One region of the Mesorhizobium sp. M2A.F.Ca.ET.037.01.1.1 genome, then DNA from elsewhere that is predicted to be linked to it. Evidence: riboswitches for the same ligand, from Rfam matches in the RefSeq annotation. Region 1 holds a riboswitch; each other region holds the start of a gene.
What was found. A riboswitch is a leader RNA that binds a small molecule or an ion and turns the genes downstream of it on or off. The one in region 1 is predicted to bind cobalamin.
Positions count from the first base shown of each region.

Region 2: linked by a shared signal. The riboswitch ahead of EOA27_RS09825 (aromatic ring-hydroxylating dioxygenase subunit alpha) and the one ahead of EOA27_RS14345 (DUF1636 family protein) in region 1 are both predicted to bind cobalamin.
Region 3: linked by a shared signal. The riboswitch ahead of bluB (5,6-dimethylbenzimidazole synthase) and the one ahead of EOA27_RS14345 (DUF1636 family protein) in region 1 are both predicted to bind cobalamin.

Region 1 is NZ_RZSA01000242.1:14-6,737, forward strand. Features, by position in the region: partial or broken gene EOA27_RS14335 (cobaltochelatase subunit CobN) at 1-628, opposite strand, end outside; gene cobW (cobalamin biosynthesis protein CobW) at 646-1,683, opposite strand; gene EOA27_RS14345 (DUF1636 family protein) at 1,686-2,111, opposite strand; cobalamin riboswitch at 2,151-2,354, opposite strand; gene EOA27_RS14350 (winged helix-turn-helix domain-containing protein) at 2,385-3,584, opposite strand; gene EOA27_RS14355 (NADH-quinone oxidoreductase subunit A) at 3,920-4,285, shown strand; gene EOA27_RS14360 (NADH-quinone oxidoreductase subunit B) at 4,276-4,857, shown strand; gene EOA27_RS14365 (NADH-quinone oxidoreductase subunit C) at 4,862-5,467, shown strand; gene EOA27_RS14370 (NADH-quinone oxidoreductase subunit D) at 5,477-6,667, shown strand; partial or broken gene nuoE (NADH-quinone oxidoreductase subunit NuoE) at 6,669-6,724, shown strand, end outside.
Region 2 is NZ_RZSA01000140.1:217-8,809, forward strand. Features, by position in the region: partial or broken gene EOA27_RS09790 (alpha-glucoside ABC transporter substrate-binding protein) at 1-254, shown strand, start outside; gene EOA27_RS09795 (sugar ABC transporter permease) at 446-1,459, shown strand; gene EOA27_RS09800 (carbohydrate ABC transporter permease) at 1,461-2,615, shown strand; gene EOA27_RS09805 (alpha-glucosidase) at 2,620-4,284, shown strand; gene ugpC (sn-glycerol-3-phosphate ABC transporter ATP-binding protein UgpC) at 4,319-5,431, shown strand; gene EOA27_RS09815 (DUF680 domain-containing protein) at 5,506-5,742, opposite strand; gene EOA27_RS09820 (DUF680 domain-containing protein) at 5,812-6,018, opposite strand; cobalamin riboswitch at 6,512-6,714, shown strand; gene EOA27_RS09825 (aromatic ring-hydroxylating dioxygenase subunit alpha) at 6,823-8,070, shown strand; gene EOA27_RS09830 (hybrid-cluster NAD(P)-dependent oxidoreductase) at 8,091-8,593, shown strand, end outside.
Region 3 is NZ_RZSA01000015.1:2,095-18,252, forward strand. Features, by position in the region: gene EOA27_RS01840 (MFS transporter) at 337-1,557, opposite strand; gene EOA27_RS01845 (TetR/AcrR family transcriptional regulator) at 1,678-2,271, shown strand; gene EOA27_RS01850 (hypothetical protein) at 2,402-3,382, shown strand; gene bluB (5,6-dimethylbenzimidazole synthase) at 3,383-4,108, opposite strand; cobalamin riboswitch at 4,151-4,328, opposite strand; gene EOA27_RS01860 (histone deacetylase family protein) at 4,444-5,370, shown strand; gene EOA27_RS01865 (exodeoxyribonuclease VII small subunit) at 5,374-5,625, shown strand; gene EOA27_RS01870 (DUF2277 family protein) at 5,664-5,930, shown strand; gene EOA27_RS01875 (pirin family protein) at 5,940-6,860, shown strand; gene dxs (1-deoxy-D-xylulose-5-phosphate synthase) at 7,302-9,209, shown strand; gene EOA27_RS01885 (hypothetical protein) at 9,460-9,747, shown strand; gene EOA27_RS01890 (GFA family protein) at 9,744-10,145, opposite strand; gene EOA27_RS01895 (TlyA family RNA methyltransferase) at 10,246-11,019, shown strand; gene EOA27_RS01900 (class I SAM-dependent RNA methyltransferase) at 11,016-12,257, shown strand; gene EOA27_RS01905 (caspase domain-containing protein) at 12,426-15,062, shown strand; gene EOA27_RS01910 (transglutaminase-like cysteine peptidase) at 15,193-15,861, opposite strand.

The DNA of each region.
Region 1 (6,724 bases):
GGGGAGATGTCCGGCAGGACAGAGAGGGGGGCGAAGGATCGCCGACCACTGAAAGGTTCGGCTTCTCAACGACACCAACTCCCGGCTGATAATACCCAGCCTTCGGCACGCCGACCGGCTCGGCAACCGCCGCATCCGCTCCCGCAAGCCGCGCCAGCCTCCGCACCAGTGCGCTCATATTGGCCGGCCCGCCTTCGCGGAAATAGCCGAGCAGGGCGTCCAGCTCCGCACGCGGCAGGGTCGAGCCTTGGATCAGGCGCTGGTCCTCGTCATGACTTTCGCCGGGCAGCAGCGCGAGCTTGATGCCGCGCTCGCGCGCCACCGCGGCGAGCTGGTCGCAACCATAGCGCCACCAGTCATAGCCGCCGAGGATGCGGACGAGGACGACCCTGGCGTGGCGGGCGACGCTGTCGATCCAGAGATCGACCGACATCGGGTGGCGAAGATCGCGAAGAGCCGCCAGCCGCATCGAGGGCAGCCGCGCGGCATCGGCCTTCCAAGCAGCGGCCAGGCCGGCGAGGTCGCTGTCGGTGAAGGACAGCGCCACGACATCCGCAGGCGTCTGCCTGAGGTCGATCGGCTCGGCGAGATCGTCGAGCGAAGCGGATGTTGTGGCGAGGATATGCATCGCAGTCCGGATTTCCCTCAGCCGGCGAGGATACGCTCGATCGCCGGGCGGTTCAGCCCCTTGAGGCCGATGACGACAAGCCGCGAGCGGCGTTCGTCTTCGGCTGTCCAAGCGCGGTCGTAATAATGGTTGACGCGCGGGCCGACGGCCTGGAGCAGAAGCCGCATCGGCTTGCCGCCGACCTCGACGAAGCCTTTGACGCGCAACACATTTTCCTGCTCTGCGGCAAGGGCGACGCGCTTTGCCAACTCGTCCGGATTGGCAATCGACGGGATGTCGATGACGAAGGAATCGAAATCGTCATGCTCGTGGTCGAGCTCGTCGTCGTGATGGGTCTTGCGGTTCTCAATGTCGTCCTCGACGGCGAGGCCGAGGCCGAGCAGTACCGAAGGATCGACCTTGCCCTGCGCGGTCGGCACGATTTTCACGGCGCGCGCCACATGCTCGCCGATGACGGCGTTGGCGCGCTCAGAGCCCGCCGCATCCATCAGGTCGCTCTTCGACAGGATGATCAGGTCGGCGCAGGCGATCTGGTCCTCGAACACTTCTTCGACGGGATCGTCGTGGTCGAGCGAGTCGTCGGCGGCGCGCTGCGCCTGGAGGGCATCCATGTCCGAGGCGACGCGGCCGTCAGCCAGCGCCGGGCCATCGACCACGGCAACGACGCCGTCAACCGTCACGCGGCTCTTCACCGTCGGCCACTGAAAAGCCTGCACAAGCGGCTTCGGCAGAGCGAGGCCGGAGGTCTCGATCAGGATGTGGTCGACCTTCGGCGTGCGAGACAGGATCTGGTCGAGCGCCGGCACGAAGTCGTCGGCGACGGTGCAGCAGATGCAGCCATTGGCGAGCTCGACGATGTTTTCCTCCGGGCAGGTGTCGACGCCGCAGCCCTTCAGGATCTCGCCGTCGATGCCGACATCGCCGAACTCGTTGACGATGATTGCCAGCCGCTTGCCCTTGGCGTTCTCGAGCAGGTTGCGGATTAGCGTCGTCTTGCCGGCGCCGAGGAAGCCGGTGACGACGGTGCAGGGCACGCGGGAAACGGAAGCGTTCATGGTCAGTCCTTCAGCATGTCGCGGGGAGGGATGCGGGCAACCAGGCCGCGCTTGAGGGAATCAGGCCGGCCGCGCCAGGGGATCAGGCCGTCGGTCGAAGTGGCGAAGAGCTTTGCACCGGCGACGAGGTCGGCGCCGCTGGTCGTTTCCAGATCGCCGAAGACGTAGCTCCAGCAGCCGTCGCGCAGAAGTGCTGCGCTCAGCCGGCGCTTGCAGTTGCCGAGGCATTCGACGGTGCGGATGCGGATGTTTTCGCCCGATGCAGCACGGCGCGTGCCTTCGGCCAGCAACGCGCCGGCGCGCGGATGCGCATCGGACCCGGTCTCGTCGCGGCAGGATGAGCAGACGATGACGGTCACGCCGTCCGACGCGTCGGGCTCGGACGAAATGTCCGCGATGTTTGCCGGGAAACTGCCGTTGCGATCCAAAACCAGGCTCCTTGCCCGGAAAACCCGCCGGGCATTCGGATACTTAAAGTCTCAGACGGCAGGTCTCCTGGCTCGCGGGTCGTCGCCTCAGATGCCGCCTTCCCGGGAACATCCCAGTGGTTTTCGGCCGGGGCTCGTCGCTCACAGTTGCGGGGACAGCCGCGGATTTGGGTTTTGGCCCGCACCGCATTCCCTCTTGGCTCCTCCCTTTGCCGGGAGAAGACCGTCTGGGTCAGGATTTAGGCTTACGGCTAGGCGCCTGTCAACGCGCGGCTACGACACTGCGATGTCGGCCAGCGCCGGTCCGAGGTCGCCGGCCGGCGTCACTTCGATCGCCTCAAGGCCGAGCCAGCCCTGCGTCTGCTTCAGCTCCTCGAAGAGTTGGGCTGCCGTCTCGGGTGGCGCGCCGGCCTCGGCATAGGCGGCGTGGACGCGCAAGATGCTCGCAGGCCGGTCGGCCCTCAGGTCGACGCGGGCGACGATGCGGTCGCCGAACAGGAAGGGCAGCACGTAGTAGCCGTATTGGCGCTTTTCGGCCGGCGTGTAGATCTCGATGCGGTAGCGAAAGTTGAAGAGCTTTTCGGTGCGCGTGCGTTCGAAGACCACGGGATCGAAGGGGGCGAGCAGGGCGCGCGCTTCGATCCGGCGCGGGATTCGCGCGTCCTTATGGAGATAGGCGGGCCTATCCCAACCTTCGACCTTCACCGGCAGCAATTCGCCGGTTTCAACCAGTTCCTCGATGCGGTCCTTCGTATCGCCGGGCGCCAGCCGGAAATAGTCGCGGAGGTCGCCATAGGTGGCGATGCCATGGGCACGGGCCGAGATACGCAGCAATTCGCGATGCGCGTCCTCGACCGAGGGTACGGGCAGGTCGAGCACGGCCTGCGGCAAAACGCGCTCGGGCAGGTCGTAATAGCGTTCGAAGCCGCGCCGGTAGGCGGTGGTGATGCGTCCGGCCCAGAACAGCCATTCGAAGGCGTGCTTGGCCTCGCTCCAGCCCCACCAGCCGCCATTGCCCTTATGGCCCTCAATGTCGGAGGCGGCGATCGGCCCGCAATCGGCGACCTCTCTATAGATCTCGTCGATCATTTCCTTGCGCTCACGGCCCCATTTGGCCAGGCCGAGATACATCTCCTCGCCCTGCTCGGCGCGCTGCATGCGCCAGCGCAGCAAGGGGTAGGTCTCGACAGGCAGGAACGAGGCCTCATGCGCCCAATATTCAAAGACCGCGCGCTTGCGGGTGACCGCGGCGTTGTCGAGCAGCGCAAGCGGGTAGGGGCCGAGGCGGGAATAGAGCGGCATATAATGAGCGCGCACCACGGCGCTGACGGAATCGATCTGCAACAGGCCGGTTCGCGAAAGCACGCGCGCAAGGTGCCGGCGATCCGGAACCCCTGCGGGACGAGGGTCGTTGAACCCCTGTGATCCAAGCGCAATGCGCCTGGCCATGGCGAGCGAGATCTTCTCCTTCATCAAGCTGTCCTTGCCCCGATCGTCCGTTGGATTTTTAGCCGGTGATTCCGGCCATGCTAGCAGGCAAATGGCGGGAGATATGTCAGGAGAGAAAAGTGGAGTAAAAAGCGAAGGAAATCAAACAGGAGCGGATCGGACCAGTTTCTTCCGATATGGCGTCCAGGGCCGCGATTTGAACAAGGTTTGACTTGCGTCACCGAAACCGCTGCGCTAACCCTCGCCGCGTTGCAGCATGGGCTCCCTTAAAACGGTTCAGCGGTTAAACTGTCACGCTTCCGCATTAGAGTTCGTTGCTGTAATCAAAGTGAACTACCCCGCCGAAGGAAAGCCGCCGCATGAGCGCACTCCTGAGTTCATATCTGCCTATCGTGCTGTTCATCGCCGTGGCGATGATCGTGGGTCTGGCGCTCATCATTGCCCCCTTCCTGGTGGCCTATCGCAATCCCGATCCGGAAAAGCTTTCCGCCTATGAATGCGGGTTCAACTCGTTCGACGACGCCCGCATGAAGTTCGACATCCGCTTCTACCTGGTGTCGATCCTGTTCATCATCTTCGATCTCGAGGTCGCCTTCCTGTTCCCGTGGGCGGTGTCCTTCTCGAAGCTCGGCATGCTCGGCTTCTGGTCGATGATGGTGTTTCTGGCGGTGCTGACCATCGGCTTTGCCTATGAATGGAAAAAAGGAGCGCTGGAATGGGATTGAACGACAGTTCAGGCACCCTCGTCGCGCCGAAGCCCAAGGGCATCATCGACCCCAACACCGGCAGGCCGGTGGGGGAGGACGATCCCTTCTTCCTCGAAATCAACAATGAGCTGGCCGACAAGGGCTTCCTTGTCACCTCGACCGAAGCGCTGATCACCTGGGCGCGCAGCGGCTCGCTGATGTTCATGACCTTCGGCCTCGCCTGCTGCGCGGTCGAGATGATCCACACCTCGATGCCGCGCTATGACTCGGAGCGTTTCGGCGTCGCGCCGCGCGCGTCTCCCCGCCAGTCCGACATCATGATCGTCGCCGGCACGCTGACCAACAAGATGGCGCCGGCACTGCGCAAGGTCTACGACCAGATGCCGGAGCCGCGCTACGTCATCTCGATGGGCTCCTGCGCCAATGGCGGCGGCTACTACCACTATTCCTATTCGGTGGTGCGCGGCTGCGACCGCGTCGTGCCGGTCGACATCTATGTGCCCGGCTGCCCGCCGAGCGCGGAAGCGCTGCTCTACGGCATTCTCCTTCTGCAGAAGAAGATCCGCCGCACCGGCACGATCGAACGGTGAGCCGATGACCCTGGCGTTGAACGAACTCTCCACCTATCTCGGCGAGAAGCTCTCCGGCCGCATCGGCGAAGCCGTGCTTGCCTATGGCGAGCTGACCGTTTCGGTCGAGCCGGGCAATCTGATCGAAGTAGCGACCTTCCTGCGCGACGATGTGCGCTGCCAGTTCATCTCGATCATCGACATTTGCGGCGCCGACTATCCGTCGCGCGCCAAGCGTTTCGACGTCGTCTATCACCTTTTGTCGCCGAAGCAGAATGTGCGCATCCGCCTCAAGGTCCAGGCCGACGAGGAAACGCTGGTGCCGTCGCTGACCGCTGTCTATCCCGGCGCCGACTGGTACGAGCGCGAGACTTACGATCTGTACGGCGTGCTGTTCAGCGGCCATCCGGATCTGCGCCGCATCCTCACCGACTACGGCTTCGAGGGGCACCCGCTGCGCAAGGATTTCCCGCTGACCGGCTTCGTGGAGGTTCGCTACGACGACGAGGCCAAGCGGGTCATCTATGAGCCGGTCGAACTCAAGCAGGAATTCCGCAATTTCGATTTTCTCTCGCCTTGGGAAGGCACCGACTATGTGCTGCCCGGCGATGAGAAGGCGAAGGCAAACTGAGGCGCCACGATGGCTGAAACCTCCGTCCGTAATTTTAACATTAACTTTGGACCTCAACACCCTGCAGCGCACGGTGTTTTGAGATTGGTCCTCGAACTGGACGGCGAAGTTGTTGATCGCGTCGATCCGCATATCGGCCTGCTGCACCGCGGCACCGAGAAGCTGATCGAGGCCAAGACCTATCTCCAGGCCGTGCCCTATCTCGACCGGCTCGATTATTGCGCGCCGATGAACCAGGAGCATGCCTTCGCGCTAGCGGCCGAGCGCCTGCTCGGCATCGAGGTGCCGAAGCGCGGTCAGCTGATCCGCGTGCTCTATTCCGAGATGGGCCGAATCATGTCGCACATCCTCAATGTGACGACGCAGGCGATGGATGTCGGCGCGCTGACGCCGCCGCTTTGGGGCTTCGTCGAGCGCGAAAAGCTGATGGTGTTCTACGAGCGCGCCTCAGGTTCGCGCATGCATGCAGCCTATTTCCGGCCGGGCGGCGTGCACCAGGATCTGCCGCAGAAGCTGGTCGAGGACATCGGCAAGTGGATCGACCCTTTCCTGAAGTCGATCGACGACCTCGATGCGCTTTTGACCGGCAACCGCATCTTCAAGCAGCGCAATGTCGATATCGGCACGGTGTCGCTGGCCGACGCGTGGGCCTGGGGCTTTTCGGGCGTGATGGTGCGCGGCTCGGGCGCCGCCTGGGACCTGCGCAAATCGCAGCCTTATGAATGCTATTCCGAGATGGATTTCGACATCCCGGTCGGCAAGAACGGCGACTGCTACGACCGTTATCTCGTGCGCATGGAAGAGATGCGCCAGTCGGCCAAGATCATGCGCCAGTGCGTCGATCTGCTGCTCGGCAAGGAAAGTGCAGGCCCGGTGTCGAACCTCGACGGCAAGGTCGTGCCGCCGAAGCGCGCCGCAATGAAGCGCTCGATGGAAGCGCTGATCCACCACTTCAAGCTCTATACCGAGGGCTATCGCGTGCCGGCCGGCGAGGTCTATGCGGCCGTCGAGGCGCCCAAGGGCGAATTCGGCGTCTATCTGGTCTCCGACGGCACCAACAAGCCCTATCGCTGCAAGCTGCGCGCGCCCGGTTTCGCGCATCTGCAAGCCATGGATTTCCTGTGCCGCGGCCACATGCTGGCCGACGTCACCGCCGTGCTTGGCTCCCTCGACATCGTGTTTGGTGAGGTCGATCGCTAAAATGTCAGTTCGTCGTCTCGCAGATGCCAGCGTCCAGCCAGCCACCTTCGCCTTCAA
Region 2 (8,593 bases), on a different contig from region 1:
AATTGTGGATGGCGCAGAAGAGCTTCGTCACCCCGTTCAAGGCCGCCAACAAGGACGCCTATGGCAGCGACGCGCTGAAGAAGCAGGGCGAGATCCTCGTTGGAGCCACGACGGTGCGGTTCGACGGCTCCGACCTGATGCCCGGCAAGGTCGGCGCGGGCTCGTTCTGGACCGGCATGATCGACCTGGTCGGCGGCAAGTCCGCGCAGGACGTCGCCGCCGACATCCAGAAAAGCTGGGATGCCATCAAGTAGCCATCCGGCAAACAGACCGCCGCGCGCGGCCTGATATTTTCCTCATCCTCCACCAGGATCCGGGCTACGGCCCGGATCCGACCGGCGGTCCACGCCGGAAGCCTTCGCGTTTCGATCGTTCCGAATAACCGAAAGTCGGTGCATCCGACCGCCAGCCCCGGCTGGCCGGTCATGCGCAGGGAGAGGGACCCATGGCGGCTCAGATTTTCTCGGCCATATTCGTCATCATCATCGGCGTCGGCGGCTGTGTCGCCTATTTCTGGGGCGCCAACAAACTGCTCGATCTCGTTTTCCCGTCGCGCGGCGTCTCAGGCGCGGCAGCCGTCGACAATCTGCGCCGCCAGGGCCTGGTGCGGCCCTGGCTGTTCGTCGGCCCGGCGATGATCATCCTCACCATCTATCTGATCTACCCGGTCATCGAGACGCTGCGGCTCTCCTTCCTCGATCGCGGCGGCGAGAATTTCGTCGGCCTCGCCAATTACGAATGGGCGTTCGGCGACCACGATTTCCGCAACTCGATCCTCAACAACATCCTGTGGCTGGCGGTGGTGCCGGCGGCCTGCACCTTCCTCGGGCTGATCATCGCCGTGCTCACCGACAAGATCTGGTGGGGCACGATCGCCAAGAGCCTGATCTTCCTGCCGCTGGCCATCTCCTTCGTCGGCGCCAGCGTGATCTGGAAATTCATCTACGAGTACCGCGGCGAGGGCCAGGTGCAGATCGGCCTGCTCAACGCCATCATCCAGTATTTCGGCGGCCAGCCGCAGGTGTGGATATCGCTGCCGTTCTGGAACAATTTCTTCCTGATGGTGATCCTGATCTGGATCCAGACAGGGTTTGCGATGGTCATCCTGTCGTCGGCGCTGCGCGGCATTCCGGAAGAGACGCTCGAGGCCGCCGTGATCGACGGCGCCAACCCGTTCCAGATCTTCTGGAAAATCATGGTGCCGCAGATCTGGGGCACGATCGCGGTGGTGTGGACCACCATCACCATACTGGTGCTGAAAGTGTTCGACATCGTGCTGACCATGACCAACGGCCAATGGAACAGCCAGGTGCTGGCCAATCTGATGTTCGACTGGATGTTCCGCGGCGGCGGCGATTTCGGCCGCGGCGCGACCATCGCCATCATCATCATGATCGCGGTCATTCCGATCATGGTCTGGAACATCCGGCAGGCCAACAAAGAGACGGGAGGGCATTGAGATGGCCGCGTCCACCGGAAAGTCCTTCGCCAGCCGCTTCGGCGTTCATATCGCCGTGCTGGTCTTCGTCGTCATCTGGACCATCCCCACGCTCGGCATTCTCGTCTCGTCGCTGCGCGACAAGGACCAGATCATCGCCTCGGGCTGGTGGAATTCCTTCGCCAGTTCCAGCCAGACCGAGGCCGGACGACTGCCGGCCGCCGCGGCGCAGACGCAGAAGGACGGCAAATATGTCATCGAAGGCAATGTCTTCGGCGACGGCGCCAAGCGCGACATCAGCGCCTTTGGCGTCAAGGCGGCGGCGCCGACGCAATACAAGGCCGGCACGGCGGCCGATCTCGGCGACGGCGTCACCTTGCAGGTGAACGCGGATGGCAGCTTCGTGCTCGCCTCGCCGAAGGCATTCGAAGGCGACCGCGGCCAGCGCGTCTATTACGCCTCCTCGGCGCCGCCGAAATTCACCACCGAGAACTACGATGCCGTGCTGTTTTCCGAAGGCATCGGCCGCTCGTTCATGAACTCGCTGACGGTGACCATTCCGGCAACGATCATCCCCATCCTGATCGCGGCCTTCGCGGCCTATGCGCTCGCCTGGATGCGCTTTCCCGGCCGGGCGCTGCTGATCGCCGTCATCATCGGCCTGCTGGTCGTGCCGCTGCAGATGTCGCTCATCCCGCTGCTCAAGCTCTATAACGGCGTCGGCACCTTCTTCGGCGTGCCGTCGAAGACCTATCTCGGCATCTGGCTGGCGCATACAGGCTTCGGCCTGCCTTTCGCCATCTATCTGCTGAGGAGCTACATCGCCGGCCTGCCGCGCGAGATCATGGAATCGGCGCGCATCGACGGCGCCAGCGATTTCGAGATCTTCGTCAAGATCGTGCTGCCGCTGTCGTTCCCGGTGCTTGCCTCCTTCGCCATCTTCCAGTTCCTATGGGTATGGAACGATCTGCTGGTGGCGATGGTTTTCCTCGGCACGGCGCCCGATCAGATCGTGCTGACGGCCAAGCTCAACGCGCTGCTCGGCTCACGCGGCGGCAATTGGGAAATCCTCACGACATCGGCATTCATCACCATCATCGTGCCGCTGATCGTGTTCTTCTCGCTGCAACGCTATTTCGTCCGCGGGCTGCTTGCCGGCTCGGTGAAAGGAGGTTGAAGACATGCAATCGGCTTTGAAGGCGACTTCGAGACCAGACCCTGCGATCGACCGAGACTGGTGGCGGGGCGCGGTGATCTACCAGATCTATCCGCGCTCCTACCAGGACTCCAACGACGACGGCATCGGCGATCTGAAGGGCATCGTTCAGCGTCTGCCCTACATCGCTTCGCTCGGCGTCGATGCCATCTGGATCTCGCCCTTCTTCAAATCGCCGATGAAGGATTTCGGCTATGACGTCTCGGATTACTGCGATGTCGACCCGATGTTCGGCACGCTCGCCGATTTCGACGCGCTGGTGGCGGAGGCCCATCGCCTGGGCCTCAAGGTGATGATCGACGAGGTGCTGTCGCACACCGCCGACATCCACCCGTGGTTCAAGGAAAGCCGCTCCAGCCGCAGCAATCCAAAGGCTGACTGGTATGTGTGGGCCGACGCCAAGCCGGACGGCACGCCGCCCAACAACTGGCTGTCGATCTTCGGCGGCTCGGCCTGGCAGTGGGACACCAGCCGCCAGCAATATTACATGCATAATTTCCTGGCCGAGCAGCCCGACCTCAACTTCCACAATGGAGAAGTCCAGGACGCGCTGCTCGACATCACCCGCTTCTGGCTTGAGCGCGGGGTCGACGGCTTTCGGCTGGATACGATCAATTTCTACTTCCACAGCCAGGGGCTGGAGGACAATCCGGCGCTGCCGCCGGAACAGCGCAACGACCAGACCGCACCTGCGGTCAATCCCTACAACTACCAGGACCATATCTACGACAAGAGCCGGCCGGAGAATCTCGGCTTCCTCGAGCGCTTCCGCGCGCTTCTGGACGAATATCCGGCACAGGCCGCCGTCGGCGAGGTCGGTGACTCGCAGCGCGGCCTGGAAGTGGTCGCCGCCTACACCGCCGACGGCAAGCGCGTGCACATGTGCTATTCCTTCGACTTCCTGGCGCCGGAGAAGATCAGCGCGGCGAAAGTGCGCGCGGTGCTGGAGGCCTTCGGCCGGGTCGCCAGCGACGGCTGGTCGTGCTGGGCCTTCTCCAACCATGACGTGATGCGGGTCGCCTCGCGCTGGGCCGCCAACGAGACGGACCCGACCGCCTATCTGAAGGTGATCTCGGCGCTTCTGATGTCGCTGCGCGGCTCGGTATGCATCTACCAGGGCGAAGAACTCGGCCTTGGCGAAGCGGAGCTGAAGTTCGAGGACCTGCAGGACCCCTACGGCATCCGCTTCTGGCCGGAGTTCAAGGGCCGCGACGGCTGCCGCACGCCGATGGTGTGGGAGGCCGCGGCCAAGAATGGCGGCTTCTCGACCGCCAAGCCCTGGCTGCCGGTGCCGGGCAGGCACCTGTCGCAGGCCGTCAACGTGCAGCAGGGCGATGCAAGCTCGCTGCTCGAGCATTACCGCCGCTTCCTCGCCTTCCGGCGCCAGCATCCGGCGCTGGGCAAGGGCGATATCGACTTCATCGAAAGCGATGGCGATACCGTCGCCTTCACGCGCCGCGAGGGCAATGAGCGGATCGTCTGCGCCTTCAACCTCGGCAGCAAGCCCGCCGAGGTCAATCTCGGCCAAGGCTCGCTGAAGCCCTTGCCCGGACATGGCTTTTCGGGACAGACTGGCAGCGGGCCGGTCCGCCTCGGCGGATACGGCGCCTGGTTCGGGCGCATCGACTGAACTTGCAGATAGAGATCAACGGAAGGAGAGAACCATGGCCGATGTCACGCTCAACCAGGTGAGGAAATCATACGGCAACCTCAATATTCTCCACGGCATCGACCTAGACATCAAATCGGGCGAGTTCATCGTCTTCGTCGGACCGTCGGGATGCGGCAAGTCGACCTTGCTGCGGTCGATCGCCGGTCTCGAGGAGATCACCGGGGGCGAACTGAAGATCGACGGCGAGGTGGTGAACGACGTGCCGCCGTCGAAGCGCGGCATCGCCATGGTGTTCCAGTCCTATGCGCTTTATCCGCATATGACCGTCTACGACAACATGGCCTTCTCGATGAAGATCGGCAAGGAAAGCAAGGCGGAGATCGACAAGCGGGTGCGACAGGCGGCGGAGATCCTGCAGCTCACCAAATATCTCGATCGCCTGCCCAAGGCGATGTCGGGCGGCCAGCGCCAGCGCGTCGCGATCGGCCGCGCCATCGTGCGCAACCCAAAAGTGTTCCTGTTCGACGAGCCGCTTTCGAACCTCGACGCAGCGCTTCGCGTCGCCACCCGCATCGAGATTGCCAAGCTCAAGGAATCGATGCCGAACACCACCATGATCTACGTCACCCACGACCAGGTCGAGGCGATGACGCTGGCGGACCGCATCGTGGTGCTGAAGGACGGCGTCGTCGAGCAGGTCGGCACGCCGATGGAACTCTACAAGCGTCCGGGCAATCTGTTCGTCGCCCAGTTCATCGGCTCGCCGGCGATGAACATATTGCCGGCAAAGATCGAGAAGGCCGGCAATCCGACCGTGGTCAGCCATGTCGGCGACCGCAAGGCGACGGTGCCGATCGCGACGCCTGCTTCGGCGAATGGCGCGGCGGTCAGCTTCGGCGTGCGGCCGGAGGATCTCGCGATCGCCACCGGTTCCGATTACCTCTTCGAGGGCAAGGTCGACTATATCGAGCAACTCGGCGAGGTTCAGCTCGTCTATATCGATATCGGCCGCGCAGACCTGCCGCTGGTCGCCAAGCTGCCGGGCAATGTCGAGGTCAAGCGCGGTGAGACGCTGCGGCTCAACGCAAGCGCCAGCGATCTGCATATTTTCGACGCCGACGGCCATTCCTTCACGCTGCATCGCGAAGAGGCGAAGGCAGCCTGAGCGCAGAGCCGCTGCGGCAAAGAGAAGCGGCGGGCCCTGGCCCGCCGCTCCTGTTTTCAAATCACGGTCGGCTGTTAACGATTGCCGAAGTGGTCGCGGTCGCTGCCCTGCTGCGGAGCCGACTTCTGCGCGTCGCGGGACGAATTCAGCAGCTTGTAGACAGGCGAGTCGGTGCCGATCGACGAGGTGCGGGTCGTATCCACGGCGGGAGCCGGCTGGTTGACTCCGCTGTTGCCGTGATTGTCGCTGCCCGCAAAAGCAGCCGAGGAAACGGCCATGAGAGCCGCGGTGGCAAGAATGATCTTTTTCATCTCAGTACTCCTGAATTTCCTGATCCGACCGAGGCGACGGGCAAACCCGTCGCCGTTCGAAGTCGGCTGTTAGTTGTTACCGAAAAGGTTGCGGTCGGCGCCCGTGGTGACAGGCTTCTGTTCAGCCGGTTCGGACTTGCGGACCGAGGCTGTGTAAGAAGAGTCGACCGTGGCGGCCGGCGGGTTGGCAGCCTGCGCGTTGTAATTGTCGCTACCGGCAAAGGCGCTGCCGGAAATTGCCAGAAGGGCGGCGGCAGTGAGAACAATCTTTTTCATTTTTGCTACTCCAGTATTTTTATTCAGTCCGTCTAGCGGCGTGTCTTGGGAATGAAATCGCGTCGTTCGGACAGCGCTCATTTGGGTGAGCCGACTGCGGGATTCCAATCACGAAGTTTTTTCGTCTGGACCATGAATCCGCCTCTTGAAGTTTTCATAAGCATGCCTACAACCATTTTTTTGCTAAGTTCAATCAATGACTTATGTGATTTATGCTGCTGGCTCACCAAGTGTGTCGGAGCGCCAACGTTCACAGCGTTCTGCACGCACCGTCAACAGAAACGAACCGTTCGGTTCGATTTTAGAATCTGCTAATAGTCACTTTTTGATACTGTTAACCATCAACGACGCTCCCGAACCTCGTCCGGGAGCACCCCTGGAAGCCGGTGGCATGGCGAGAAGGACGAGAATCGGCAACGTGAACACGCCGCCCATTGTCGCGCCGTATGGATGCGATGTCGTTTTCATGCCGACGGGAAACCGGCCGTCGTGGTTAGATCAGGCCATCTCAGGTGCCGCTTCGTCGCGACGAGGCGGAGAATTGGGAAGCCGGTCGAAATCCGGCGCTGCCCCCGCAACGGTGGTGGAGTGAGGTCGCAACGGGAGACCACTGGGCCATGGGCCTGGGAAGGTGTTGCGACCGCCCGCGAGGGCAACTCCAAAGCCCGGAAACCAGCCAGAGACATTTTGAACTCGACTGATCGCGGTGGGCGGTCAAGAGGCGGACGGCGCGTGCCCGGCCCTGCCGGTGGCGGTCGTTCTTCTCCATCACCACCAGTTCAGTCCTTGATGCGAGGACAGGACATGGATGCGCGCAACGACATGCTGAGGCTCCTGCAGAGCCGCAAGCAGGGCTACTCGCTTGAGCAGCCCTTCTACACCGATCCCGACTATTTCAAGCTCGATATGGAGCTGATCTGGCATCGTGACTGGTTGTTCATCGGCCATGATTGCGAGCTGCCGAAACCAGGCAGCTACATCACCGTTCAGATCGGCGATTATCCGGTGGTGCTGGTCCGCGACCAGAAGGGAAGGATCAACGCTTTCCACAACTCCTGCCGGCATCGCGGCAGCCGCCTGTGCAACACCGACAAGGGCACCGCCGCCAAGCTGGTCTGTCCCTACCATCAGTGGACTTACGAGCTCGACGGGCGGCTGCTGTTCGCGCGCCAGATGGCGGACGGCTTCGACAAGAGCCAGTTCGGACTGAAGCCCGTGGCCTGCGAGAGCGTCGGCGGCTACATCTTCATTTGCCTGGCAAAAGAGCCGGCCGACTTCGCGCCGATGCGCGCCATGATCGAACCCTATGTCCTGCCGCACCGGCTGAGCGAGGCGAAGGTCGCGTTCGAATCGACGATCGTCGAAAAGGGCAACTGGAAGCTCGTCTGGGAAAACAACCGCGAGTGCTATCATTGCGCCGGCAACCATCCGGAACTGTGCAAGACTTTTCCGGAAGCGCCGACGGTGACAGGTGTGCAAGGCGCCGACAGCGATCCGGAAATGCTTGCGCACTGGGCGAAATGCGAGGCGGCGGGTCTGCCGAGCCGGTTCCGGATCGATCCGGCCGGGCAATACCGCGCAACGCGCGCGCCGCTGCTGCGCGACGCCGTCAGCTACACGATGAGCGGCAGACGCGCCGTGACGAAAAACCTGTCCGCCAGCGTCGCCGCCTACCGCATCGGCACGTTGATGCACTACCATTACCCGACCACGTGGAACCACATCCTCATCGATCACGCCGTCACCTTCCGTGTGCTGCCGATCAGCGCCACCGAGACCGCGGTGACGACGAAATGGCTGGTCCACAAGGACGCGGTGGAAGGCGTCGACTACGATCTGGCAGAACTCACCCATGTCTGGACCGAGACCAACGATCAGGACCGCCGCATCGTCGAGGAAAACGCGCTCGGCATCCTGTCGCCGGCTTACGAGCCTGGTCCCTATTCCGAGTTGCATGAGGGCGGTGTCATCCAGTTCGTCGAGTGGTACGCCTCCTTCATCGGTCCGCGCCTTGCCGAAGGCGGTCGCCCGGCGTTGCGCAGCGTCGCCTGAAGGCTAAGGAGATGAACGCGATGACGGATCTCGGCCTCTATCGCCATCTCGACGAGATGGCGCCCTGGAACGACAGGCTGCAGGTGCTGGAAGTGATCGGCGTCAGCGACGAGGCGCCGCAGGTGAAGACGTTCACCTTCCGCTCCGACAATCAGACCTGGTTCCGCTACAAACCCGGGCAGTTCGTGACGCTGGAATTGCCGACGGCCGACGGGCCGCTGATGCGGACCTACACGCTGTCGTCCTCGCCGTCGCGGCCGTTCTCGATCGCGGTGACGGTGAAAGCGCAAGCCGACAGCGTCGGCACGCGCTGGATGTTCGACAATCTGAAGCCCGGCGTCCATGTGAAGGCCTACGGGCCGACCGGCGATTTCTCGCTGCACAGCCATCCAGCGGCCAAATATCTGTTCATTTCGGCCGGTTCCGGCGTCACGCCGATGATGTCGATGCTGCGCTGGCTGAACGACTGCGCGCCCTGGACCGATGTCGGTTTCGTCAATTGCGCGCGGCGGCCGGAAGAGAT
Region 3 (16,158 bases), on a different contig from region 1:
GCCGAAGGTCTATGGCAGCCTGCCAGCGTTGCTGACCGACCGAAGCCTCCCGGACATGGGCGCTTGGCCGAACCCTCCGCAACGCAGGCGATTGGCCGAAACCTATCCGACGTCGTCATCCACGGGCGGAGCAAGGAGCGAAGCGACGCGCGCAGACCCGAGGATCCATTCCGTGACTTTCACGCGTTGCGACAGTGCAGAATTCCGCTCCGTAGCGTCCTACGATCAAGGTCACGGAAAGGATCCTCGGGTCTCCGCTCGGCTGCGCGTCGCTTCGCCCGTGGATGACGACGTCGCGTAGGTCTCGGGCTAACCGCAACGTCGGCCAAATAACCGTCACTCCGCAGGCGCCACCGCTTCGCCTCTGTCCACATCGCAATCGTCCGTGGCCAGCCGGCATTGGCCAGCAAGCACGGTGACCAGTGCGATCGCGCCTGCAGCCACCGAGACCCAAAATCCGTTCTGTGGACCGAAAGTGTCGACCATCCAGCCGGCGGCGAAGGAGCCCAGCGCCATGCCGATGCCGATGCCGGTCGTCACCCAGGTGACGCCCTCGGTGAGCATCGCGGCCGGCACGTGGCGCTCGATCAGGCCGAAGGCGGTGATGAAGGTCGGCGAGATCGCGACGCCGCTGACGAAGACCGCCAGCGCCAGCGTCGGCACGGTGTCGACGAAAAGCAACGGCAAAGTGGTGAGCGCGATCACGGTGACCGCGAGCGCCAGTTGCCGCTGCAGCGGCGCCTTCAGGCTGAGCGCGCCGACGATGATTCCAACCACGAAGGATCCCAGCGCATAGACGCCGATGACAAGGCTCGCCGCCTCGGGCTGGCCGAGCGCCTTGGTGATAGCGACGGTGGTGACTTCCGTGGTGGCGAAGGTCGCGCCGACGAAGATCAGCGCGAAGGTGATAATCTGGACCGCGCGCAGGCGGATCGCCGAACCGGTCGCGCCATGTTCGGCCGGGCGGATGGGTGGTTCGGAAGAGCGCTGCAGCAGGAATGCCGCCGAGCCCAGCGCAAGCAGCAGTGTGCTGACGACCATGCCGGCTTCGGGAAACAGCGCTGCGCTCAACCCCACCGACAGTGAGGCGCCTGCGACATAGACCAGCTCGTCGGCGGCCGATTCGAAGGCGAAGGCGGTGTTCAACTCCGGCCGATCGTGAAAGATCTCGGTCCAGCGCGCCCTGACCAGCGCCGGGATGCTGGGCATGGCGGCGGCGAGCAGGGCCGAACCGAACAAGGTCCAAGCCGGCCAGTGCCGGTTGGCCGCGATAATCAATGTCGCGAAGGCAAGCGCCGAGACAAGCGTCATGGGTGCTGCGATCGTCGTCTGGCCGCGGCGGTCCATCAGCCGCGATACCTGCGGCGAAAGAAAAGCGTTGACCAGCGCATAGGTGGCCGAGACGGCGCCGGCCAGCCAATATTCGCCATGCGTCTGCGACAGCATCGCCACGATGCCGATCGGTGCCATGGCGATCGGCAAGCGCGCGACGAAGGCGGCTGTGGCGAAGCCTTTCGTGCCAGGAGCCCGAAAGATGTCCGCATAGGGGTTTCGCATGATCCTGCTCCTCGACAAGGGTGCATACCACAATTACATACGTTGCGTATGAATGTGAGATAGTTCATACGCCGCGTATGTAAATTGGCATACGAAGCGTATGTGAATAGGGCCAGAGCCATGCACAGACCGCGCAAGGAGATGATCGCCGAGACGCGCGCCAAGCTGATCGCGGCCGCCCGCCACGCCTTCGGCACGGTCGGCTATGCCGAGTCCTCGATGGACAATTTCACCGCGTCGGCCGGCCTCACGCGCGGCGCGCTCTACCATCATTTCGGCGACAAGAAGGGGCTGCTGCAGGCCGTGATCGCCGAGATCGACCGCGAAATGGCCTTGCGCGTCAACGAGGTGGCCTCGAGGGCGCCGACGCGCTGGCAGCATTTCGTCGACGAGTGCACCACCTATATCGAGATGGCGCTGGAGCCGGAAATCCAGCGCATCATGTTCCGCGACGGCCCGGCGGTGCTCGGTGACCCGGCGCAGTGGCCGAATGCCAGCGCTTGCATCGCCTCGATGACCGACCACCTGACGAAGCTGCAGGAAGAGGGCGTGGTCGTCACCGATGTCGACCCTGAGACAACCTCGCGGCTGATCAATGGTGCCAGCAGCCAGGCCGCGCAGCGCATCGCCAATTCGAATGATCCGGAAGCCACCTCGAAGAAGGCGATCGCCGCCTTCAAGCAACTGCTCGAAGGCTTACGCCAAAAGCCCTGAGGCACGCTTGGGTAACCAAGCCACCGCGTTGTGCACCGGTTTCGGGCCGGTGCAACCCTGCCGCGATTGACAATCTATGGGGCGAGCGCATCCTCCTGCGCCATCTCTTGGGGCGTGGAGAGTCGGGGCCATGTGGGACTTCAGCATTGGCCGGTCTGTGTCCATCATGATGCGGACATGGCCGTTCATCGTCTTTCGCATGATCGTCTATTTCGGCATCACAGTCGCCTACATCATGGCGACCGGCACGGGCGCCAGCGTCGGCTACGGTGTCGGTCATATCTCGACCGATCCGGATGGACCGATGTCCTTTGCGCTGTGGGGTGGCGTGGTCGGCTTCGGCATTGTGTCGATCGCCGTCTACTGGATCCGCGAATACATCCTTTATGTGCTGAAAGCCGGCCATATCGCCGTCATGGTACATCTGATCGACGGCCATGACGTGCCCGACGGCCAGGGCCAGATCGCCTATGCCAAGGAAGTGGTCAGCCAGCGTTTCGCCGAGGCCAACATCCTTTTCGTCGTGGACCAGCTGGTCAAGGGCGCCATCCGCGCCATCACCGGCCTGATCGGCGGCGTTGCCGCCTTCCTGCCCATTCCGGGCCTGAGCGGCCTAGTCAGCTTCATCAACACGGTGATCCGCCTGTCTCTGACCTATGTCGACGAAATCATACTCGGCTACAACATCCGCATCAATTCGAACTCGCCCTTCGAGACGGCCCGGCAAGGCGTCGTGCTGTACGCCCAGAACGGCAAGCACATGGTCAAGAACGCCGTCTGGCTGGCTGCGATCATGTGGGGCGTTTCTTTCGTGATTTTCCTGTTGATGCTGGCGCCTGCCGCCGCGATCCTCTGGGTCATGCCCGGACAGCTTGCCGGCTGGGCCTTCGTGCTGGCCATCGTCTTTGCCTGGGCCTTCAAGGCGGCCTTCATCGAGCCCTTCGCCATCGCCTCGCTGATGCAGGTGTATTTCGAGACCATCGAAGGCCAAGTGCCCAATCCAGAATGGGACAACCGCCTCGCCGAGGCGTCGTCCAAATTCAGGGAGCTGCGCGACAAGGCGCTGGGCTCCTTCGGCGGCTCGCGCTGGGATACGCCCCGGGCCGCTTGATCACTGCTGGCGACCTAGCCTTGCAATCGCCGATTTGAGCGGCGCCTCGCCGGCGCCGCGAAACGTCTCGCTCATCACCAACTCGGGCAGCGGCAGGCGCTTGCCCCAGCCATGCGCTTCGAGGTCCGGCTTCGGCGCGAATGCCGAGACGCGGCCGACGCAGAGATAGGCGATCGGCGTGACATGCTCGGGGATCGACAGAAGCTTCTTCAGCGCCTCCGTCTCGATGATGCTCACCCAGCCGACGCCGACGCCCTCGGCGCGTGCCGCCAGCCAGAAATTCTGCACCGCGCAGACGGTGCTGTAGAGATCCATCTCCGGATTGTGCCAGCGCCCGAGCGGTGAGTCCTTCGACCGCTGCCGGTCGCAGGTGATGCAGAGATTGAGCGCGCTTTCGCAGATGCCTTCGAGTTTCAGCTTCCGGTAGAGCGCCTGCCGTTCCGCCTCGATCGCCGGCAGTTCCTGCTCGCGCGCGGCGAGGAACAGGTCGCGCACCTGTCTGCGCCGCTCGGCATCACGGATGACGATGAAATTCCACGGCTGCATGTAGCCAACAGACGGCGCATGGTGCGCGGCGGTGAGAAGCCGCGCCAGCACACAGTCATCCAGATTGTCGGGGACAAAATGGCTGCGCACGTCGCGCCTGGTGAACATCGCCCGGTACACCGCGTCGCGCGCCAATTGGTCAAAGTCGTCGCCACACGCGGCGATCGCTGCTGCCGTCATCGCTTTTCCCCTTGCGACAAGCAGTCCCCCGCCTGACCAAGCGGAAAACCATGTCTGCCGGGCCGGTCTTCTGGCTCGGGATCGTCCCGCTCCGGCGCCTTCCCGTCATCGACAGTGGCATTTGCCGGCGCGGTCCCCCTCACAGCGTTGGGCACGCCACGGAATAAAACCGTGTTCCCGATTCTCCCGCGTCGCGGGCACCAGGCAGCGGGACGACCTTACCGCGAAGTTCGGCACCCGCCAATGGCGCGGACGACATGGGCTGGCGCAATTTCCCCAGCCATTCGGCTTTTCAAACATGGTCATTACGGCCGCGGGTGCCTAGATTAGGCGCCATGGCCACCCGTCTCTACACGCACCCAATCTTCCTCGAACACCTCACGCCGCCCGGCCACCCCGAGCGGCCTGACCGCCTGCGCGCCATCGAGCGCGTGCTGGACGACGAGGCGTTTTCGGCGCTCGACCGCGTCAAGGCGCCGGAAGGCGATGAGAAAACCATCGTCTATGCGCACCCCGAGACTTTCGTCGAGCGCGTGCGTGCGGCGATCCCCCGGACCGGCATCGTCTCGATCGATGCCGACACCAGCGCCAGCCCGAAAAGCTGGCAGGCCGCGGTGACGGCGATCGGCGCGGCCAACGCGGCGGTCGACGACGTCTTCGAGGGCCGCGCCTCAAATGTCTTCGTCGCCGCCCGCCCGCCGGGACATCATGCCGAAAAGGCTACGGCGATGGGTTTCTGCCTGTTCAACACGGCGGCCATCGCCGCCCGCTATGCGCAGAAGAAGCATCAGGCCGAGCGCGTCGCCATCGTCGATTGGGACGTCCATCATGGCAACGGCACGCAGGACATCTTTTGGGACGACCCGTCGGTGCTCTACTGCTCGACCCACCAGATGCCGCTTTACCCGGGCACCGGGGCGAAGAGCGAGACCGGCGCCGGCAACATCGTCAACGCGCCGCTCGCGCCGCGGACCGGCAGCGACATGTTCCGCGACGCCTTCCTGTCGCGCGTGCTGCCGTCGATCGATGCGTTCGCGCCGGACCTGATCATCATTTCTGCCGGCTTCGACGCGCATCACCGCGATCCGCTGGCCGAGATCAATCTGACCGAGGACGATTTCGACTGGGCGACCGGCCAGTTGATGGAACGCGCCGGCCGCCACAGCTCCAACAGGCTCGTCAGCCTGCTGGAAGGCGGCTACGATCTGCAGGGACTGGCATTTTCAGTCGCCGCCCATGTCGGGCGGCTGATGAAGGGATAGGGTATGGCAGTGGAAGGCAATGAGGACGTCAAGGCGATGAGCTTCGAACAGGCGCTCGACGCGCTGGAGAAGATCGTCGACGATCTGGAGCGCGGCGACGTCCCGCTCGACCAGTCGATCAAGATCTATGAGCGCGGCGAGGCGCTGAAGGCGCATTGCGACCGACTGCTCAAGGCGGCTGAGGACAAGGTTGAGAAGATCAGGCTGTCGCGCGACGGCAAGCCGGTGGGAACGGAGCCGCTCGATGCGGAATAGTTTGGGTGGGCAGAGCAAGCAGGTAAGGAGTTCAAGCCATGTGCCGCAACATCAAGACCTTGGCCAATTTCGAGCCGCCGGCGACCAATGACGAGGTGCATGATGCAGCGCTGCAATTCGTGCGTAAGCTGAGCGGCTCGACGAAACCGTCCAAGCGCAACGAGCATGCTTTCTATCACGCCGTGGAAGCGATCGCCGCCGCCGCGCGCGAACTGATCGATTCGCTCGAAACCAGCCAGGAACCGCGCAATCGCGAGGAAGAGGCCGCCAAGGCGAAGGCCAGGTCGGCGTTGCGCTTCGCCTAAGGGATAATCATGAGCTTTTTTCCCGGAAACGACCCTGAGCCCGGCGATGCCTTCGCCTGCGACCAGATCGAGCTGATGGTCATCCCGAACGCCAAGGACATCGGCGGCTTCGCGGTGCGCCGCGCCTTGCCGACGGCAAAACGCCGCCTGGTCGGGCCGTTCATCTTCTTTGATCGCATGGGCCCGGCCATCCTGCGCGCCGGCCACGCGCTCGATGTGCGCCCGCACCCGCATATCGGGCTCTCCACTGTCACCTATCTGTTCGACGGCAAGATCAGGCATCGGGATTCGCTCGGCACCGAAATGGTAATCGCGCCGGGCGACGTGAATTTGATGACCGCCGGGCGCGGCATCGTTCATTCCGAGCGCACCCCGGAGGAACTGCGCGGCGCGCCGATGTCGGTCTCCGGCCTGCAGACCTGGCTGGCGCTGCCGGACGGCAAGGAGGAGATTGCCCCGGTGTTCGCCAACACGTCGGTGGCCCGCTTGCCTGAGATCGATGCCGGGGGCGTCAGCGGCCGCATCGTCATCGGCGAATTCTCCGGCCTGCGCTCGCCGGTCGCGACCGCATCGGACACGCTTTATGCCGATCTGCGCCTGGCGGCGGGCGCCAGCGTGCAAATTCCGGCCGATGCCGAAGAGCGCGCCATCTACACGCTGGAAGGCGACGTCTCGATCGCCGGCGATGTTTTTCCGGCCGAGCGGCTCCTTGTGTTCAAGCCGGGCGAGGAGATCGTCGTCTCCTCCGAGCGCGGCGCGCATTTCATGCTGTTCGGCGGCGCTTCGCTCGGTTCCCAGCGCTACATCTGGTGGAATTTCGTCTCGTCCTCGAAGGAACGCATCGAGCAGGCCAAACAGGAATGGAAGACTGGCCGCTTCGATATCGTTCCTGGCGATGAGGAAGAGTTTATCCCGCTGCCTGAGGGTTAGTTCTCGAGCACACAGAATTTTTAACGGCTCGGATATGCGTTTCTAGGTGCATGCCTTGGCGATTGGCCGAAACGTCCCTTGCGTCGTCATCCTATGGCGGAGCAAGGAGCGAAGCGACGCGGCGCAGACCATAGGATCCATGCCGTGACTTCCAAGCGTTGCAACGGTGCAGAATTCTGCTCCGCTGCGCTCTTCGGCCAGAGTCACGGCATGGATTCCAGGGTCTCCGCGACGGAGCTTCGCTCCTGCTTCGCCCTGGAATGACGACGTTGGGGGGGCTTCCGCCAATTCCAGCCGTTTTCGATGGCTTGCCAAAACAAGCAGCGCCACGCGTCACTGGCGCGCATTTACATTCGCCCGGCGGCGGCCTATGCCGCGCATGATTAAGGCGCAATCTGCTGGTAGCGCCGTGTTCGATCAATTGAGGCAGGACGCGCCCGAGTGAAGCCAGACACGCCGCTGCTCGACAAGGTCCGCATCCCGGCGGACCTGCGGAAGCTCGATGAGGGGGCATTGCCGCAGCTTGCCGCCGAACTCCGCGCCGAGCTGATCGACGCCGTTTCGCAGACCGGCGGCCACCTTGGCGCCGGTCTCGGCGTGGTCGAGCTGACGGTTGCGCTGCATTATGTCTTCAACACGCCGGACGACCGGCTGATCTGGGACGTCGGCCACCAGGCCTATCCGCACAAGATCCTGACCGGCCGCCGCGACCGCATCCGCACGCTGCGCCAGGAAGGCGGCCTTTCCGGTTTCACCCGGCGGGCCGAGAGCGAATACGACCCATTCGGCGCCGCACATTCCTCGACCTCGATTTCGGCCGGTCTCGGCATGGCCATGGGACGCGACCTGTCGGGTGGCCGCAACAATGTCATTTCCGTCATCGGCGACGGCTCGATGTCGGCCGGCATGGCTTTCGAGGCGCTGAACAATGCCGGCGCGCTCGATGCTCGCCTCATCGTCATTCTCAACGACAACGACATGTCGATCGCGCCACCGACCGGCGCCATGAGCGCCTATCTGGCCAGGCTTGCCTCCGGCAAGGCCTATCTAGGCTTACGCGATTTCGGCAAGAAGCTGACATCCTATCTCGGCAAGCGCGCCGACCGCGCCATCACCCGCGCCGTCGAGCATGCGCGCGGCTATGTCACCGGCGGCACCCTGTTCGAGGAGCTCGGCTTCTACCACATCGGCCCGATCGACGGGCACAATCTGGAGCATCTGATCCCGGTGCTGAAGAATGTGCGCGACAACGGCAAGGGCCCGGTGCTGATCCATGTCGTGACCCAGAAGGGCAAGGGCTACGCGCCTGCGGAGGCCGCGGCCGACAAATATCACGGCGTCAACAAGTTCGACGTCATCACCGGCGCGCAGGCCAAGGCGCCGGCCAACGCGCCCGCCTACACCAAGGTCTTCGCCGAGAGCCTGATCCAGGAAGCGCGCGAGGACGAGCGCATCGTCGCCATCACCGCCGCCATGCCGAGCGGCACCGGCCTCGACCTGTTCGGCGAGGTGTTTCCGTCCCGCACCTTCGATGTCGGCATCGCCGAGCAGCACGCGGTGACCTTTGCCGCGGGCCTCGCCACCGAAGGCTACAAGCCTTTCGCCGCTATCTATTCGACCTTCCTGCAGCGCGCCTACGACCAGGTCGTGCACGACGTGGCGATCCAGAAGCTGCCGGTGCGTTTTCCCATCGACCGCGCCGGCTTCGTCGGCGCTGACGGCGCCACCCATTGCGGCGCCTTCGACACGACCTTCCTCGCGACGCTGCCGGGCTTCGTCGTCATGGCCGCGGCCGACGAGGCGGAGCTTCGCCATATGGTGCGCACGGCGGCGTCCTATGATGACGGTCCGATCGCCTTCCGGTATCCGCGCGGCAACGGCGTCGGCGTCGACATGCCGGAGCGCGGCTCGGTGCTCGAGATCGGCAAGGGCCGTGTCTTGAAAGAGGGTACCAAGGTCGCGCTGCTTTCCTTCGGCGCGCGGCTGCAGGACTGCCTGCTGGCGGCCGAGGAACTCGGCGCCGCGGGCCTTTCCACCACCGTCGCCGACGCCCGCTTCGCCAAGCCGCTGGACGAGGATCTGATCCGGCGCCTCGCCCGTTCGCATGAGGTGCTGGTGACCGTGGAGGAGGGCGCCATCGGCGGCTTCGCTGCCCAAGTCCTGCATTTCCTTGCCCATCAAGGCCTCTTGGAAAGCGGCCTCAAGGTGCGCCCGCTGGTCTTGCCGGACGTCTTCACCGACCACGCCAAACCCGAAAAGATGTATGCCGATGCCGGCCTGGATTCGGCGGGCATCGTGCGCACGGTCTTCGCGACGCTCGGCCATGGCGTGCAGGCGCAGCGCGCCTGAATCAGGACTTCAACACGCTGAATCGGTTTGCCGGCTTCCGGCCGTAAGCTTTTGTTAACGCTTCCGTTTGGCGGTTCGCTTACCCTGTCTCTTGGCCGATTTTCAACGGCGCCCTGCTAAGACCTTGGCCCCAGAGCAATTAAGGAAAAGAGTGAGCGGTTTTCCGCCCGGAATTGCATAAAAACAAAGGGATAGAGCGGTTCGCCATTTCGCTGAAACGGTGAAACGCTCTAGGCAGGGGATAAGAACAATGAAGTCGTTTTTTTGCGGCACGGCCTTGCTGGCCGCCATGGCCGCGCCGGCGACAGCCGAAACGCGTTACGACCACAATATCGAAAAGGCGGCGATGGACATCGTCGCCGCCAAGATGGGCAGCATCCGCGGCGGCTTCTCCTACAAGCAGAGGCCTCAACTCGTCATGCCGCCGGATGCTACGCCCGTCGCACCCACTCCGGTTGAACCGCCGCGCAAGGAAGCCTCCGGCAATGACGGCCTGACACCGGCTGTCGAGCGCCGCGTCTCCCGGACCGTTTTCTAAAACCACACATCGCGCACGCAGCGGCCGTCGCGCGGCAGGTCGTCGAATGTGTCGAGGCCATCGAAATGGTCGATCGGCAGGTGGGCGACTTCCTCCGGCGGCGCCAGCCTGACATTGACGGCGATGCGCGTGCGGCCGCTCTTGGCCGCGCGCAGGCCGCGCCAGGCGACCACGCAGGCGCAGGTCGGGCAGAACAGGATTTCCAGCGCGGGCTCCGTCACCTCGGCGCGCGTATAGGACTTCAGCGGTCCCGCGATGCGGATGCGCTCGTCGAGATAGTCATACGCCCAGAGGGCGCCGTAGCGGCGGCAAAGCGTGCAGTTGCAGGCGGTGATCCCACCGGGATCGCCTTCCAGCGTCCAGCGGGCCGCGCCGCAATGACAAGTTCCCTTCAGCATCGACACCTCCGATCGACAGCCTGCGTGGCGGCATTCTGCAGCCTCTTGCGCCGTATTCAAACCCATTGCGTTCGCGCCCGGCTTTCGCCAATGAAGGCCGATGAGTTCCCCTTTGCCATTAAGCCGGCGCCAGCGGCTCGACGAATTGCTCGTCGGGCGCGGCCTGTTTGCCAGCCGCTCGCGCGCCCGCGACGCGATCGAGCGCGGCACGGTGACGGTTGACGGCACAATTGCCCGCAAGCCCGGCCAGCCCGTTGCACCGGACTGCCTGGTCGCCATCGACGATCCGGCCCAGGCCTATGTGTCGCGGGCGGCGTTGAAACTGATCGCCGGCCTCGACCGTTTCGGCCTCGATCCTTCCGGCGGCGAGGCGCTCGACATCGGCGCTTCGACCGGCGGCTTCACCCAGGTGCTGCTGGAGCGAGGCGCGGCGCATGTCACCGCGATCGATGTCGGCCACGGCCAGATCCATCCCGAGATTGCCGGGGACCCGCGCGTGACGATGATCGAAGGGCTGAACGCCCGAGAATTGACGGCAGCCGATCTCGGCGGCCGCGTTCCGGATTTCCTTGTCTGCGACGTCAGCTTCATCTCGCTGAAGCTGGCGCTGCCGCCGGCGCTTGAGCTGGCGGGCGAGGGCGCCAGGGCAGTCCTTCTGGTCAAGCCGCAATTCGAGGCCGGCCGCGAGGCGATCGGCAAGGGCGGCATGCTGAAGGATCCAGGCGATGCCGAGCGCATTGCCGGGAATCTGCGCGATTGGCTCGCCGGCATTCTCGGCTGGCGCGTGCTGGGACTTCACCCGTCGCCGATCGAAGGCGGCGACGGCAACCGCGAGTTCCTGCTCGCCGCCATAAAGGACGCCGGTTCGGGATGAGCACACGCTTCACCATCGCCAGGCTGGGCTCCCAGGGCGACGGCATTGCCAACGCCGAGGGCGGGGAGGTTTTTGTCCCGTTCACGCTGCCGGGCGAGACAGTCACCGCCGCGCGCCAGAAGGACCGCGCCACGCTGATGTCGGTGCTGGAAGCCTCGGCGCTCAGGACCGACCCGGCCTGCCGCCATTTCACCGAATGCGGCGGCTGCGCGCTGCAGCACTACGAGGCCGCAGCCTATCAGGAATGGAAGCGCGAAAAAGTCGTGCAGGCGCTGAAGGCCAAGGGTATCGCTTGCGAGGTCGCCGCGCTGGTGCCGTGCGCGCCGCACAGCCGCCGCCGTGTCACCTTCAGCGCCCGGCGCACCGAGGCCGGCATGCTGCTCGGCTTCGTGCGCGCTTTGTCTTCGGAGATCATCCCGATCGAGGAATGCCCGATCTCGCTGCCGGCGATCGTCTCGGCGCTCGCTAAGTTGCGCGCCCTGGCCGGATTGGTCTGCGCCACGCCGAAAGCCTTTCATATGACGGTGACCGTCACCGCTTCCGGCCTCGACATTGCCGTCCATGAGGCCGGCATGCTTGGCGACCACCAGCGGCGCATCGCCTCCAACTTCGTCATGGCCGAGGGCCTGGCGCGGCTTTCCGTCGACGGCGAGATCGTGGTCGAGCCGAAGAAGCCGGTGGTGCAGTTCGGACCGGTCGCCGTGGCCGTGCCGCCTGGCGCCTTCCTGCAGGCGACGGAAGCCGCTGAGCAGGCGATGGCCGGCCTAGTCGGCCAGCATCTGTCGCGCGCCAAGAAGGTCGCGGATCTGTTTGCCGGCTGCGGCAGCTTCGCGCTCCGGCTGGCGGCAAAATCCGAGGTTCATGCCGTCGAAGGCGAAGCCGCGGCACTTGCCGCGCTCGATCGCGCCTACCGCTTCGCCACCGGCCTGAGGCGGGTGACCAGCGAACGCCGCGACCTGTTCCGCAGGCCGCTGACCTTCAAGGAGTTGAACGCCTTTGACGGCCTGGTCTTCGACCCGCCGCGCGCCGGCGCCGAGGATCAGTCGAAGCAGATCGCCCGCTCCGACGTACCGCTGGTCGCCGCCGTGTCCTGCAATCCGGTGACGCTGGCGCGGGATTTGCGCATCCTTCTCGACGGCGGCTATACGCTGAAAAGTGTCACCCCGATCGACCAGTTCCTGTGGTCGTCGCATGTCGAGGCCGTGGCCTTGCTGGAGAAGCCGAAGCGGCGGCGCTAGTCGACTGCCGGAGGTTCGCTGGAAAAATTGTGAAGTCTCTGTTCTTTCGGTGAAATCGCGCCCTAAAGCCGCCTTTTTGCCGGACCTTAATTTCGCTGTTAGGGAAACATTCCTGCCTCCCCGGCGTTATCGCGTGGGATGGATGGCGAACACGGATGGCGAATTGCTATGCTCTCGCTTCGGAAAGTCATCGGTCTTCTCGTTCTTCTCATCGCGTTCACCGTCGCCTCCGCGACCGATGTGCTCGCGCAACAGCAGAAACGTCTCGCTTTCGTCATCGGCAACGCCGCCTATCCGTCCGATGCGTTGGTCACCTCCGCGAACGACGCCGGTCTGATCGCGCAGACCCTGCAAGCAGCCGGGTTCGATGTGGTCGGCGCGCGCGATGTCGACCAGGAATCGCTGCGTGGCGCGCTGCGTGATTTCCTTGCGAAAGTTTCCGCCGCCGGTCCGGACGCTACCGTTTTCGTGTACCTCGCCGGCCGTGGCGTGCAGTTCGAAGGCGAGAACTACTTCTTGCCGGTCGATGCCCAGATCGCCAATCCGGCCGACGTGCCGCTCCAGGCCATGCGGCTCTCCGATATCACCAAGTCGCTGGCCGGACTGCCGACGAAGGTTAATATAGTCGTCCTCGACGCGGCCCGGCCGAATGCCCTCCCAAAAATGAGCCAGCCGCTGGCCAGCGGGCTGGCGCTGGTCGACCCCGAGCCCAATATGCTGATCGCGTTCAACGCCGCTCCCGGAACGGTTGCGCCGGAAGGTGAGGGCCCATACGGCGCCTATGCCCAGGCGCTCGCCGAGATGATGCGCGACGGCGGCTTGTCGCTCGATGAGGTTTTCGACCGCACGCGGCTGCGCGTCAACGAGGTGACGCAGGGCGCCGAAATCCCATGGGATGTCTCGAAGATCGACGTGCCTTTCGTCTTCTTCGAGCGCGCTCCGGACGCGCCGCCGCCGAAGGTTTCCGAGGCCGAAGAACGGACTAACCGGACCAGGGCGATCCGCGACTTCAATGCGCACGACGCCTATCTCGCGGCACTCGATCGCGACACGATGCGCGGCTACGAGGATTTCATCGTCGCCTATCCGCACGACCCAATGGCCAAACGCGTGCGCGCCATCATCGCGGCGCGGCGCGAGGCGATCACCTGGCGTGAAACATGGCTGCGGGACACGCCTGAGGCCTACTGGTCCTATCTCGAACGCTATCCGCACGGGCCGCATGCCTGGGACGCGCGGCGCCGGCTGGAGCATTTCGACGCCGAGCTCGAGCCACCGGCGAGCTTTACAGTCATCGTGTACGATGTGCCGCCGCCGCCGGAGGAGGAAATCGTCTATGTCGATAGGCCGGTGCTCTATTTCGACGATCCCGATTTCGATTTCGAGCCTCCGCCGCCGGTCGACGTGATATTCCTACCTCCTCCACCGCCGGACTTTGTCGTGCTGCCGCCGCCTCCGCCGCCAGTCGATGTTTACGTCCTGCCGACGCCGGTCTTCGTCCCCGTGCCGGTCTGGGTCAGGCCGCCGCGTGACATCGTGCCGCCGCCGGACAACATCATTTTCAACAACATCCACAACACGACCGTCATCAACAACATCAATAACACCACGATCCGCAACGAGACCGCCAATCAGGCCGGGCAGCCAGACGGCAATGCAGAGGGCGGCCTCACCACCGGCCAGAAAATGACCGGAGCTGCCATCGGTGCCGGCGCGACGCTGGCGGCCAGGATCGCGCTGCCGCCGCTCTTGAAGAAGAGGGCGGCCGTATCCGGTCAGGCCCAGTTCAACCAGAATCAGGGCGCCTTGCCGCTGAAGCCCGGTCAGGGTGTGACGCAGGGCCAGCAGCCTGGTGCTGCGCGTCCGCTGTCGAAGAACCTGTCCACCCGCAAGCTCGGAACCGACCACGCCTTGCCGGGAGCCGATGGCAAAACGCTGCCGCTCGTCAACGGCAAGCCGGTGCTCAACGGCCGGAATCTGCTCAACGACAGGTCGAGGAAGCTGCTTGGCAAGCAAGGCCTTGTGGAGGGCAACCAGGAGGCGACGGGAAATGCCGGCGCCGCGGCGACCGGAGTGCAGGGCACGGATCAGCGGAAGGGCAAGAAATTCCGCAAACTGCCGACCGTCAACGGCTTACCGGCCGACAACGGACTCAACTCACGGGAGAAGTTAAGGAAGAACAATCCCAACGCGTTGTCCGACCAGGGCAACGGCAAACCGAAAAGGCTGATGCGCAAGGATTTGTCAGCCGGCCGGTCCATAGTCGAGCCAGGCGATCAGGGCTCGGCCAACAGAAACGACAAAGGCAGAAAATTCGGCAAGCTGCCGACCGTCAATGGTGAGCCGGCTGACAACCGGCCGAGCGTGCGGAAGCACCTGAGGAGGAACAATCCGGACGGGTTCTCCGACCAGGGCTCGATCGACAGGAACGTCAAGAAGGTCCGCAGACCGCCGACCGTCAATGGTGAGCCGGCCGACAATGGGCCGAGTATGCAGAAGCGGCTCAGGAAGAACAATCCGGATGTCTTCTCCGGCGAGAATCAGGGCTCCGCCGGCGGGAACGACCGGGCCAGGAAGTTCCGCAGGCCGCAGAACGAGGAAGGTTCCGTCGGCCCCGAAGTCAACGTCCAGCGCAACTTCAAGGTCAACCGACCGAACGAGAATGTGCAGCGCCAGCTCAAGCTACAGGAAAACCCCAACGCTCAGGCGCGGCGTCTGCCACAACAGCCCAAGGAACAACCGCCGCAGGGTAACAACAAGAAATTCGCCTGCGGCAAGCCGGGCGAGCCGCCCTGCAAACAATAGCGGCAGGGTTGGACAGCAATTCTCCGTCGATGGGCCGGGGTTTCCCGGCTCATCGCCTGCAAATCAAGAGATCGCTGGCTCGCGGCGCTTCAGCCGATGCTGGCTGAACGGGACAGGCGGACAATCCGACCTATGAGCTCGGCGATAGCCGCTTTGCAGTGCCGCCACGCTGGTTGATCGAAACCCAGGTGTTCGGGTTCTGCTGCGACTGCCGTTTCAGGAAATAATAGCCAGTTGCGTTCCAGGGCCTGACCTCGTCGACCAGATTGTCAAGGATGAGATCGCCCTTGTCGGTCTTCACCGTCAGGATGGTATGGCCCTCGTTGTGCAGGTCGCGAACCACCGTCATCAGCAATGCCTGCCGGGGAAATCCTGCTTCCTGAAGAAGCTTGCGCTTGTAGAGCGCGTAAATCTTGCAATCGCCCTTGCCGTCCACGGGATAGTCCCAGTGGTCCATCATCGTGCCCCAGTGATCGTAGTTGCTGACGGGCTTGATCGAGCGGTTCGCCTTCTGGTTCACCCGCTTGAGGATGCTCATGTTCCGCGCTGTCAGCTTGACGCTGGCGGCCGGCAGGGCAGGCACCTTGCATTCTTTCGGCCGACGATGACAGAAGTCGAGCCAGCCATAAGGAACGCTGGTGCTTGCGCCGACAGTGGCGGAACTGGCGGCAGGTCGTGTCGACGCTAGCTTGAACAGCGACGATTGCGCCGCCGCAGGGCCTGCTTGTAGCGAAGTCGCGCCGATCAACGCAAAACCAAGGAAGAGGGAAGAGGTCAGGACGCCTGGGGAATGCTGCACTACCGACACCACCGCAACGAGAAGACTGGCCGCAGGCTAATGCGCAAAGGCAGGCCAAGGCAACTGAACAATTAATAATGTTCTAACGCGATTGTGTTTTGCGTTGGGCGAAGGCTGCCGCAGACCGGTCTCAAACGGCAGTTTGGCGCCGCTGCGCTTCAGCTAGCAGGGCGGTGTCGATATCCTCCAGCGTTTTTGGCTTGCCAGGGGGGCCGTAGGCTACCAAACACGTCCTTTGGCCGCGTCGGGGCAAAGGGCGTTGCCGGTTTCAGATCAGCGCCCTCTGATGGGCTTTCG